Desulfitobacterium hafniense DCB-2: one gene and its partner. The protein of the gene in region 1 interacts with the protein of each later gene in a pairwise test. Links are inferred from orthologs where the notes say so. Each region holds a gene or a part of one and is shown on either strand. Other genes may lie near its edges. The genes, in order: selB and serC.

Evidence for each region.
Region 2: the proteins of selB (region 1) and serC interact in binary tests that used the Escherichia coli proteins (3 or more experiments, as listed by UniProt). The link is inferred for Desulfitobacterium hafniense DCB-2 from one-to-one orthologs.

What each region holds. Positions count from the first base shown.
Region 1 is NC_011830.1:4,512,300-4,518,392, reverse strand. The notes cover bases 1,221-4,161. They hold selB (selenocysteine-specific translation elongation factor), read left to right. Parts: upstream 1,221-1,709; coding sequence 1,710-3,614; downstream 3,615-4,161. Other genes in these bases: DHAF_RS21295 (ABC transporter substrate-binding protein), read right to left, coding at 3,845-4,161; selA (L-seryl-tRNA(Sec) selenium transferase), read left to right, coding at 1,221-1,705. Also shown: DHAF_RS21310 (formate dehydrogenase accessory protein FdhE domain-containing protein), read left to right, coding at 1-23; more of selA, read left to right, coding at 275-1,220; more of DHAF_RS21295, read right to left, coding at 4,162-5,026; DHAF_RS21290 (ABC transporter ATP-binding protein), read right to left, coding at 5,010-5,816; DHAF_RS21285 (FecCD family ABC transporter permease), read right to left, coding at 5,813-6,093. UniProt on the Escherichia coli protein: Translation factor necessary for the incorporation of selenocysteine into proteins. It probably replaces EF-Tu for the insertion of selenocysteine directed by the UGA codon. SelB binds GTP and GDP.
Region 2 is NC_011830.1:4,872,664-4,878,646, reverse strand. What follows is about bases 1,710-4,540. They hold serC (3-phosphoserine/phosphohydroxythreonine transaminase), read left to right. Parts: upstream 1,710-2,496; coding sequence 2,497-3,585; downstream 3,586-4,540. Other genes in these bases: DHAF_RS22855 (phosphoglycerate dehydrogenase), read left to right, coding at 3,704-4,540; DHAF_RS22865 (HDIG domain-containing metalloprotein), read left to right, coding at 1,710-2,001. In the rest of the region: homoserine O-acetyltransferase MetA, read left to right, coding at 441-1,364; more of DHAF_RS22865, read left to right, coding at 1,399-1,709; more of DHAF_RS22855, read left to right, coding at 4,541-4,867; DHAF_RS22850 (DUF1015 domain-containing protein), read left to right, coding at 4,963-5,983. UniProt on the Escherichia coli protein: Catalyzes the reversible conversion of 3-phosphohydroxypyruvate to phosphoserine and of 3-hydroxy-2-oxo-4-phosphonooxybutanoate to phosphohydroxythreonine. Is involved in both pyridoxine and serine biosynthesis.

The DNA of each region.
Region 1 (6,093 bases):
CCGGGCAACATGGTTGGAATTAGGGAACTTTAAAAAATTGAGTTGCCTATTTGAAAAGCATACCAGGTATGATATATAATACACTATGGGAATGGATGGATCCCGGTGGGTTCCGCGGACTTCAAATCCGTTGTCGGGTGGGTGATCCGGCCGAGGTAGGTTCGACTCCTACACATTCCCGCCAAAGAATGTAATAGTGGTGATTTGCGGACATGATCAATGCAGTGTGCTCTCTGCTCAATTCATGTCCCTTTGCTATGAGGAGGCACTGTTTTTGGAGAAGGATTTAGAACGATTAAAAGCGCTGAGAACCATCGCTCCGATGAATGAAATCCTGGATCATGCTGAAGTCGCGGCCTTGGCCGAGGGGATTGGCAAAGCTGTGCTTGGTGAAACAATAACCCAGGTCATCGATGATTACAGAAAACAGTTGCTTGGAGATAAGTCCTTTGCGGCATCTATGTCCCACCTGTCCCGCCAGGAGATCACCTTGCATTTGGTTCAGGAACTCAAAGATAAGCTCGACGCCCAGGATAGTACCTGCTTGAAAAAATTGATCAATGCCACAGGAATTGTCCTGCATACGAATCTGGGCAGGGCCCCTCTGCCGGATTCGGCCATCGGCTTAATTCAAGAAGTCAATGAAGGTTACAGCAACCTTGAATTTGATCTGGAAACCGGCAACAGGGGTTCCCGCCATACCCATATCGAACCTCTGATTACCCGTTTAACCGGTGCTGAAAGCGCCATGGTGGTAAACAATAATGCTGCTGCAGTGTTTATAAGCCTTAATACCTTAGCTAAGCAGAGAGACGTCATTATTTCCAGAGGGCAACAGGTGGAGATTGGCGGAAGCTTCCGTATACCGGATATTATCGCCTCCAGTGGCTGCACGATGATCGAAGTCGGCACAACGAATAAAACGAAACCAGATGATTATGCCAAGGCCATTACGGAAAATACGGCCGTGTTGTTGAAAGTTCATACCAGCAATTATAAAATCTCCGGCTTCACAGAAGAAGTGCCACTTCAGGATTTAGTGGAGCTGGGCAAAATAAAAAATGTACTGGTGATGGAGGATTTGGGCAGCGGCTGCCTTTATGATCTGAGCAAAATCGGACTGCCCCATGAACCAACTGTACAGGAAGTTATCGCTGGCGGTGCGGATCTTGTCACCTTTAGCGGGGATAAATTGCTGGGCGGTCCACAGATTGGTGTCATCGCCGGCAAAAAGGCTTTGATCGACAAGATTAAAAAGAATTCTTTTGCCCGCATTGTCCGTTGCGATAAAAGTTCTATTGCGGCTTTAACTGCAGTTTTGAAACTCTATATGAATCCTGAAAAAGCCCTTGCCCAGATCCCCGCCTTAAACATGCTGGCCTTAAAAGAGGCAGACTTGCTGCTGCGGGCAGAGGAGCTGGAGCGGCAGCTCCAGGCCGCCTTGGGTGAACGCTGTCAAGTGGAAATCGTGGATGTTCATGATGAAGCAGGGGGTGGCTCCTTGCCGGATGTTCTGTTAAAAGGCAAGGCTGTATCCTTAACGATCGACGGTTTATCGGCCAACCGGCTCCAGGAGCTCCTCAGACAAGAGCCCATCCCGATTATTTGCCGGATCGTTAAAGACAAAGTCCTGCTGAATGTCCGCACTATGTCGGAAAAGGAATTTCCCCTCATTACGCAAACCATGCAGAACATCGTGGGGTGAACTGATGAAAAAGATTGTCTTAGGAACCGCCGGGCATATTGACCACGGCAAAACATCCTTAGTGAGAAAACTGACCGGTATTGATACAGATCGCCTTGAGGAAGAGAAGCGGCGGGGGATGACCATTGAACTGGGTTTTGCCTCCCTGACTCTGCCCTCGGGTCAGATTGTATCCATCATTGATGTGCCCGGACATGAGAAATTCGTGAAGACTATGGTGGCCGGTGTCACCGGTATCGATCTTGTGATGTTGGTCATTGCCGCTGATGAAGGTATTATGCCGCAAACCAGAGAGCATCTGGATATTTTAAACCTGCTCAATGTTACAACCGGTGTCATCGCCCTGACCAAAACGGATCTTGTGGACGACGAGTGGCTGGAAATGATCATTGAAGATATCCGGAATGCACTGCAAGGGACAACTTTGGCGGAGAGCCCCATTGTCCATGTATCTTCCGTGACCGGGGAAGGGATTCCCCAACTGAGGGAAACCTTGGATCAGCTTGCCCAAAAGGTCCAAGTCAAGGAAAGTCAAGAATTATTCCGGCTGCCCATCGACAGAGTCTTTTCTATGTCAGGGCATGGGACGGTAGTCACCGGCACGATAACCAGCGGAGTGGTTCACAAAGGCGATACCCTGGCCATCTATCCTTCCGGACTTAATGCACGGGTCAAGGGAATTCAGGTCCATAATATGAGTGTCGACGAAGGGACTGCCGGCGATCGGTGCGCCTTGAATCTCACCGGAATCGAAAAATCTGAAATCCAGCGGGGCGACACCATTGCTCGTGAAGGAACCCTGATTCCAATCCGGATTGCGGATGTGCTGATTTATATCGTCAAAGGGAAAGGGAATTTGGTACACAATCAAAGAGTACATGTGCACACCGGAACGAAAGAGGTTCTGGCCCGGGTCAGGCTTCTGGGTACTGATGAGATCCCTGAGGGGGAGAAAGGTCACGCACAGCTGCGTTTTGAAGAACCCATCGTCATTCTGCGCAAAGACCGATTTATTATCCGCAGCTACTCCCCTGCTGTGACCATCGGCGGGGGCTGGGTTTTGTATCATACCACGAAAAACAGACAGCGGTTTTCCCCGGAAAGTATGAATGCTATGAGCATCGGTGAGCATGGCACCAGGGAAGAGCTAGTCACCTTAATCTTAAATTCCTCGGAAAAACCCCTTAGTTCGGGTGACCTTTGGCAGGCTTTGAATACGGAGCGGGCTGAATTACAGGAAACCCTGGATAAGGAAGTCGCTTCAGGAAAGTTAATTATCTTGAAGGAAACTCGTAAATACTTAAGCATCAACCAATATGAAAAATATTTTAATAAAATACAATCCGCCTTCCGGAAAATGTATCAGAAATATCCCTACCGCTACCAGATGGATAAGGAAGAACTGAAAAGCGGGGCTTTTTCCGGGATGGAGCCGAAAGATTTTGCAGCATTGCTGAATTATTTCCTTGCTAATCAGCGTTTGCTTGCGGATGGAAACTACCTGTCGGAACCTGACGGTAAAGCCTTAGCCAGAATTCTGGCAGCCAAGGAAACAGCCCTGATTGAAAAGGTGTTTTTAACTTATGATCTCAACACAGGAAGTATTCAGCAGGCCGCCAAAGATACAGCTATGAAAACAGGGGACGTTGAGGAAGTAGTGAAATTCCTGCTCAAATCAGGCAACCTGGTGGATCTGGGGCAGGGAATTCTCGTCCATAAAGAAGCTTTACAAAAAGTCTGCCAAATCGTCCGCTCGTTAATGGACGCCCAAGGAACCATCAGCGTGGCGGAAATCAGGGATGCCCTGAATATTGGCAGAAAGACCGTCGTCGCTTATTTGGAATACCTCGATAAACTGAAAATCACCCTAAGAAAAGAAGACGTTCGCATACCGGGAGCCCACTACTAGGGTGAATCAAGGGGACAGGTCCTGTTTTTCAATCCATGGATCAAGATGACAAATGGCAGTTCTTGGATTTTTGATAAAGGAAAAGGGCTGCTGCGGTTAAGGCAGTCTGGGATATGACAAAAGACGGCTTCCGTGGAAGTCGTCTTTTGTTACACCTGCGACGTTTGCTATGTATGATATGACGATTAATTTGAAAAATGGGACCTGTCCCTTTGATTCACCTGCGATGATTATTTAAAAACGGAGTTTGCGACAAGAGCCTTGTATTGCTCTTCGGTCAGATCACTATGATAGAAAAGCTTATAGTAGCGTGCTGTCTCTTGATAGAGATCGTACTGAGCTTGCTCCGGATAGAGCAGCTGGGTAAGCCAAATCATGCCAATATAGCGGTTGACTGAAGGTGGGTTGCCCATCCAGTTATAGGGACCCAGGGGAACTTCATAATATTTGCCGTTTTTGATGGCTTTTATTTCCTGCCAGGATTTTTCTCCGGAGACAGTGCTGTAGATGCTATCCGGAGCAAAGACAATCACATCGGGATCCCATAAAACGATTTGCTCCATATCCACAGGGTTGCCGTTGCCTTTGCTGGAGACATCACTGACAACGGCTGCGTTATTGCTGATCTGATCGAGAATTTCAGCGTGGTAAGAACCTTTCGCCAGGACATTCAGGCCGTTTTCACCAAGGCAATAAAGCAGATTAGCCTTGCCGTCTTCGCCGACCTTGGCCATAATATCTTCGGTTTTCTTAAATACTTCTTCACAATACTGGGCAAGGACTTCAGCCTCTGCCTCTTTATTAAGCAGCTTGCCTAAAGTCCGGTAGGCTTCGGGCATCGTCTCGGTGGTTGCTCCGATATGGACTGTGGGGATGCCCACTTGATTCATAATGCCATCCATATCTTCAGCAATGCTGGGCTTGGTGTCACCAATGTCGATAATGATCTGAGGATCGGCTTTAGCGATTTCCTCCAGATTAAGGTCGCCTTTGCCATAGAACTGCCCCAGTACCGGAAGGTTAGCATATTTCGGGTCCAGATATTCCTGGGCAGAAGGGTCCCATTTGCCGGCTAAGCCCACAAACTGATCGGCGGCTAAAGGAAAGAGTACGATTTGAGCCATGGTGCCCGAGGCTGCAATCCGGGTGATGTTGGCGGGAACTTCTACAATGCGTCCGGCTGAATCCGTAAAGTTGACCAATTTGTCCTGGCCGGGATCTCCCTGAGTGGAAGTTTCCGGAGCGGATTCCTTGCCGCCGGGGGCGGCTGCGCTGGGACTGCAGGCAGTGGTAAAGGTTACCAGGAGCGAAGCAGCTAGGAGCATGGAGATAAGTTTTTTCCTCATAATGTGAATAATGCCTCCTTTTTCTTTATAATATAGTTTTTTAAGATAGTTAAGAGCAGCTTTCACGGAGAGAATCCGCTTTAAGAATGCTCTTGGGAACGCAGACTCTTACCTGATCCTTATAGAGACTTTGAATCTCAACATCCACTCCGTAAAGGGTTTTAATCAGGTTTTCCGAATAGATCTGATGAGGCTGTCCATAAGCGAGAACTTTGCCATCCTTCATCGCCAAGACTTTATCGGAAAAGAGAAAGGTCTGATCGGGGTTGTGAGTGGATTGAACAACCGTGTATCCGTCCTTGGCCAGAGCTTTGATCTGGTTTTGAACCCGGATCTGATTGCCAAAATCCAAGTTGGCGGTAGGTTCGTCAAGAATAAGTATTTTAGCTTCCTGAACCAAGGCCCGGGCGATGAGTACGAGCTGCCTCTCTCCGCCGCTGATCTGAGTATAGCCTCTGTTTTTAAGATGGGTGATTCCCAGCCTTTCCATAGCTGCTTCAGCAAGGCGAAGCTGCTTATGGCCCGGTTTGGAGAGAGTGGATACCTGTATGGCGGTCCCCATCAGCACCATGTCAAATACGCTGTAATTAAATGAGGGATAATGGGACTGGGGGATATAAGCGACACAACTGGCCATGTCCTTGATCCCCATATGTTTTACATCCAGGTTATTCAGAGAGATTCGTCCCTTGTACCCATGAAGCAAACCGAGTATACAACGAAATAAAGTGCTTTTCCCTACTCCGTTGGGGCCTAAAATCGATAACAGCTCATAATCCTCTGCTGAGAAACTAATATCCTTGAGAATAAGCCGTTGATCATAGCCAAAGCTGAGGTTGGATACTTCGATACTCAATAGGTCTCCCCCCTTCGGGTAATCAGATAGATAAAGAAGGGAGCTCCGACTAAGGCAGTAAGAATTCCCAGAGGAATCTCTGTGGTAAGCAGATTGCGGGAAAAGTTGTCGACGATAAGGAGAAAGACTGCCCCCGTAAGCATCGTAGCCGGCATCAGTGCAGTGTAGTTGCTTCCCACAAGCCTGCGGGCCAGATGAGGAATGACCAAACCGACCCAGCCGATCACGCCGCTTACCGAGACGCTGGCCGCCGTAACAAAGGTGGCACAGATGATGA
Region 2 (5,983 bases), 360 kb from region 1 along the record:
GTAAGACGGTTCTCATCCTGCTTTTAGCCGGGGAGAGCCGTCTTCTGTTATGAAAAAGACCTGTAAAGGAGCCGCAAAAGTCTCAGAAAAATGCTGAAAAGCTACGCAACTCGTACAATCCCTCTACAATAATTTTGTTATAGAGCAGATTGACATTAGTGCCAAGATGTAATAATATAGTGCCAATGACGATTTTCATCGTCATCAACTAAATACAGCCCATTTCTTATCAAGAGTGGTGGAGGGACTGGCCCGATGAAACCCAGCAACCGGTATTCGGATGAATACAACGGTGCTAATTCCTGCGATGGAAGCATTGATAGATGAGAGAGGAATTTTTAGCGATACCCTCTTTCTTGGAAAGAGGTTTTCTTTATTTTAAAAAGCAAGTCATGAAGAACGAAGGTCGAAATTTCTAAGTGTAGCGAAGGGAGAATACTATGCCGATCAATGTACCCGATGGCCTGCCTGCAGCAGAAATACTCACCAAAGAGGATGTTTTTATTATGGAAGAGAAGCGTGCCGAACATCAGGACATTCGCCCTCTCAGTATTGTCATTCTCAATCTCATGCCTAATAAGATCATAACCGAAACACAGATTCTCAGACTCTTAGGGAATTCCCCCTTGCAAGTGGATATTACCCTTCTTTACCCGGAAACCCATCGCTCCAAGAATACCCCGGAAGAATACCTCATTAAGTATTATCAGACCTTTGACAGCATCAAAGATCAGAAATTTGACGGCATGATCATTACCGGTGCCCCTATCGAGCAGATGCCCTTTGAAGAGGTTGACTTTTGGCCGGAGCTGCAGAAGATTATGGACTGGAGTAAAGCCAATGTTTTTTCCACCCTGTTCATTTGCTGGGGAGCACAAGCCGGGCTTTATCACTTTTTTGGTGTTCCCAAATATCCCTTGCCGGCCAAAATGTTCGGCGTCTTCCCTCATACCTTAAACCGCAGAGATATCCGTTTGCTCAGAGGTTTTGATGATATCTTTTATGTTCCTCACTCCCGGCATACAGAAGTCAGAAAAGAAGATATCGTCAAGGTGCCGGAGCTGGAGATTCTTTCCGAATCTGAGGAGTCCGGAGTCTATCTCGTCGGGACCAAGGGTGGCCGGCAGATTTTTGTCACAGGTCATTCCGAATACGATCCCTACACCCTGAAAGCGGAATATGATCGGGATATATCCTACGAACTCCCCATCAACGTTCCGCAGAACTACTACCCTGGGGATGATCCCAGGCAGACGCCTGTCGTCAGGTGGAGAGGGCATTCTAATTTACTTTTTGCCAATTGGCTGAATTACTATGTCTATCAGGAAACTCCCTATAACCTTGAAGAACTGGGCAATAGATAAAATACAAATACCACCATAGAAAGAAGGATGTCGGATGCCGGATTATACACGGGATCGAGAGGCTGCTTGGCAGCTTCTCAATGAGTATGTAAAAAGTGAGACCTTACTGCGTCACTCCCTGACAGTGGAAGCGGTGATGCGCCATTTTGCTTCCCTTTATCAGGAAGACCCCGATCTTTGGGGGAATATCGGCTTATTGCATGATATTGATTTCGAGATGTACCCTGACCAACACTGCCGCAAAACCCGGGAGATCCTTACCCCCCAAGGATTGCCGGAAGAATTCATCCGGGCCATTGAAAGCCATGGCTACGGTCTGGTCCATGATGTGGAGCCCCGGGAGAACGTGGAAAAGGTCCTGTTTACCATTGACGAATTGACAGGTCTGGTCTCAGCCACGGCTTTGCTCCGTCCCAGCAAGAGCCTTCACGACCTGACCGCTAAATCTGTCAAAAAGAAATGGAAGCAAAAGAGCTTTGCGGAGAATGTCAACCGGGAAGTGATCGAAGCTGGAGCCAACCGCTTGGGCAAGGATCTGAACGAGATCATCGAAGAGACCATTAAAGGAATGCGCACCGTCGCCGTTGCCATCGGCTTGGAGGGCAATATCGAAGCAGGTGCCGAAGCGGGAAAATAATTATTTTGCTGATAACCCTTGACAAAAAGCTGTGTAATAGATTAGAATCATAACAACGTCAATCTATAATCCAACACGATGAAAGGACGTCCGGCGCCGAATATGTATAGAGAGCTGACGGTTGGTGCAAGTCAGTCATAGAAGCGAAGCGGATTCCATCCTGGAGTGGCCAATGATGAATTGTGACGGGTTCCGCCCGATATCGCGGACATAAGTTGGCCGATTACGGCAACATGGGTGGCAACGCGGGAATAACCTCTCGTCCCTGATTGGGATGAGAGGTTTTATTTATTTTCTGCGCGGCACTGCCCTAGTTCTCCTTAAGGATACTAAGGAGGATAGGGCAGGATTCACTGCCCATTAACCGTAAAGGCTGAAACTTGGGTGGCACCGCGGAATACCCGCCCCAATGACTGGGGTGGGTTTTGTCTATTCTGGACAAACCAATATCTGTAAACGTTCATAAAACATGATAAATAAGGAGGATATTTCAAGATGAAAAGAGTGTACAATTTTTCAGCAGGGCCGGCTGTATTGCCTGAGGAAGTCCTGAGAGAAGCCGCCGAGGAAATGCTGGATTACCAGGGAACAGGCATGTCCGTCATGGAAATGAGCCACCGCTCCAAGACCATTGAAGGCATGATGAACGAGGCTGCTCAGGACTTAAGAGACCTGCTGAAGGTTCCTGATAACTACAAGATCCTCTTCCTCCAGGGCGGGGCCTCCCAACAATTTGCCATGGTTCCCATGAACCTGATGAAGAACCGGGTAGCGGATCACCTGAACACCGGGCAATGGGCCAAGAAAGCTATTTCCGAAGGAAAACTCTACGGCAAAATCAATGTCGTCGCCTCATCAGAAGACCAGAACTACTCCTATATTCCGGATCTTAAGGATTTGAAATTCTCCGAGGAGGCAGACTATGTCTACATCTGCCACAATAATACCATCTTCGGCACCAAGTTTAATGAGCTTCCCGAGGTGGGAGATAAACCTTTAATCGCCGATATGTCTTCCGATTTCCTATCCGAACCCATCGATGTCAGCCAATACGGAATTATTTTTGCCGGAGCTCAGAAGAATGTAGGGCCCGCCGGGGTCGTGATTGTCATTATCCGGGAAGATTTGATTACAGAGGACGTTTTGCCGGGAACTCCCACTATGCTCAAGTATAAAGTCCATCTGGATAACAATTCCGCCTATAATACACCGCCGGTTTATGGAATATACATCTGTGGTAAAGTGTTCAAATGGCTCAAAAAGCTGGGCGGACTGGAAGCTATGCAAAAGATCAACGAGGAAAAAGCCGCCATCCTTTATGATTATCTGGACGCCAGTGCCATGTTTAAAGGAACCGTAGCGAAAAAAGACCGCTCCTTAATGAATGTTCCCTTTGTGACAGGCTCTGAAGAACTGGATGCCAAGTTCATCAAAGAAGCCAAGACCGCAGGCTTTGAGAACCTTAAAGGATACCGCACAGTAGGCGGGATGAGGGCCAGCATTTACAATGCCATGCCCATCCAGGGGGTCAAGGATTTAGTGGAATTCATGAGAAAGTTTGAAGCAGAGAACAAGAAAGGATAAGATGGCAATCCCTGCCGTTGCAGGAGCTGCATTCAATAGATAACAATAATACAGAGTAAAAGAAAAAACAGTAAAGAAAACTAAAACAGTAAAGAAAAATAAAGAGGAGTGTTTTACAATGTTCAAAATCAATTGCCTGAATAATATTTCCCAAGCGGGTTTAAAACTGTTCACCGATCGCTATGTTGACGTGGACCGCTATGAAGATGCCAACGGCGTTCTCGTCCGCAGTACCTCCATGCATGATCTGGAACTGCCCCCTAATATCGAAGCCATTGCCCGGGCCGGGGCCGGAGTCAATAACATCCCCCTTGATAAATGCGCGGAAAAAGGCATCGTTGTCTTCAACACCCCCGGCGCCAATGCCAACGGAGTGAAAGAAATGGTGATCGCCACCATGATTATGGCCGCCCGCAATCTGGTGGGTGGAGTGAATTGGGTGAACTCCTGCCAGACGGATCCTGAAGTAGCCAAACTGGTGGAAAAGAATAAAGCCAAGTTTGCCGGAACAGAGATCAAAGGCAAAAAATTGGGGGTCATCGGTTTAGGCGCTATCGGCATCTTAGTGGCCAATGCCGCCAACAAACTGGAAATGGATGTCTGCGGCTATGATCCTTATATTTCTGTGGAACACGCCTGGAAGCTTTCCAAATATATCAAACCCATTAAAAATACGGAAGAAATCTATCGGGAATGCGACTTTATTACCATCCATGTCCCCTTAACCGATTCCAACCGCGGCATGCTCAATAAACAAGCCTTTGAGCAAATGAAGGACGGCGTAATCATCCTGAATTTCTCCCGGGATACCCTGGTGGATGAAGAGGCCCTGATTGAAGCTCTGAAGACCGGAAAAGTCGCCAAATATGTGACAGACTTCCCCAATCCTAAGGTCTGCGGAGTGGAAGGAGTCATCGCCATTCCCCATCTGGGCGCCTCCACGGCGGAATCCGAAGAAAATTGCGCAGTCATGGCCGTAGAGCAAATCATGAACTACCTTGAGCATGGCAACATCAAGAATTCCGTGAATTTCCCCAATTGCGATATGGGAGTCTGCAACCAAGCCGGACGGATCGCCATCAATCATAAAAATATTCCCAATATGCTGGGCCAATTCACCTCCACCTTAGCCAAAGAAAACGTCAATATCTCTGACCTGATGAACAAAAGCAAAGGCTCCTATGCCTACACCCTCATCGACATCGAAACCCCCGCCGCCCCGGAGATGATCACCAAACTCAAAGAAATCGACGGCGTCCTGAAAGTCCGTGTCATCAAATAGCAGTGAATCAAGGGGACAGGTCCCATTATTCACCTGCACCCCAATGAATCAAGGTACCTGTCCCCTTGATTCATCCATGAAAAGGAGGGAATGTTTTGGCAAGGATTAGACCCTTTCAAGCCATAAGACCCAGGGAAGATGTTGCGGGCAAAGTTGCCGCCCTCCCTTATGATGTTTACAACCGGGAAGAAGCTCTTGAAGAAATCAAAAAGGAACCCCACTCTTTTTTAAAGGTGGATCGTCCGGAGACCCATTTTCCGGAGGATTTCGATCCTTACCATCCTCAGGTCTATGCCAAAGCTGCAGAGGTTCTGCAGGGGATGATTCAAGAAGGGATCTTCATCCGGGAGGCCAAACCCTGCTATTATATTTATGAGCTTACCATGCAGGGAAGAGCCCAAACCGGTTTGGTAGGCTGTGCCGCCATTGACGATTATCTCCAGGATGTGATTAAAAAACACGAATTGACCAGAGAAGATAAAGAGCTGGACCGCATCAATCATGTGGATGTCTGCAGTGCCCAGACAGGCCCCATCTTCTTAGCTTACCGTGCCCAGGCCGGTATCCATGAAGTGATCGAGAGAGTCAAACAGAATACCCCTCTCTATGACTTTGTCGCGGCTGACGGAGTGCGGCATGCAGTCTGGGTGATTGCAGAGGAGCAGGATATAGAGAAGATTGCCGCAGGGTTTGCGGAAATCCAAAGCATCTATATCGCCGATGGCCACCATCGCACCGCCTCCGCCGTTAAAGTAGGGCTGAAACGAAGGGCGGAGAATCCCCATTATACAGGCCAGGAAGAGTTTAACTTCTTCCTCTCCGTGCTCTTTCCTCACGATCAGCTGATGATTCTGGACTATAACCGGGTGGTCAAAGATCTGAATGGCTTAAGTAAGGCGGAGTTCCTGGCAGAGGTTGAAAAATCCTTTGCACTGGAGGAAATAGGGAATACTCCCTATCGGCCTGAGGAGAAAGCCACCTTTGGTATGGTGTTGGAAGGAACCTGGTATAAGCTGAAAGCCCGGGAGGAGATCCGCTCAACGGACCCTGTGGAGGGGCTGGATGTGTCCTTGCTCCAGAATCACCTCTTAACCCCCATTCTGCAGATTAAGGATA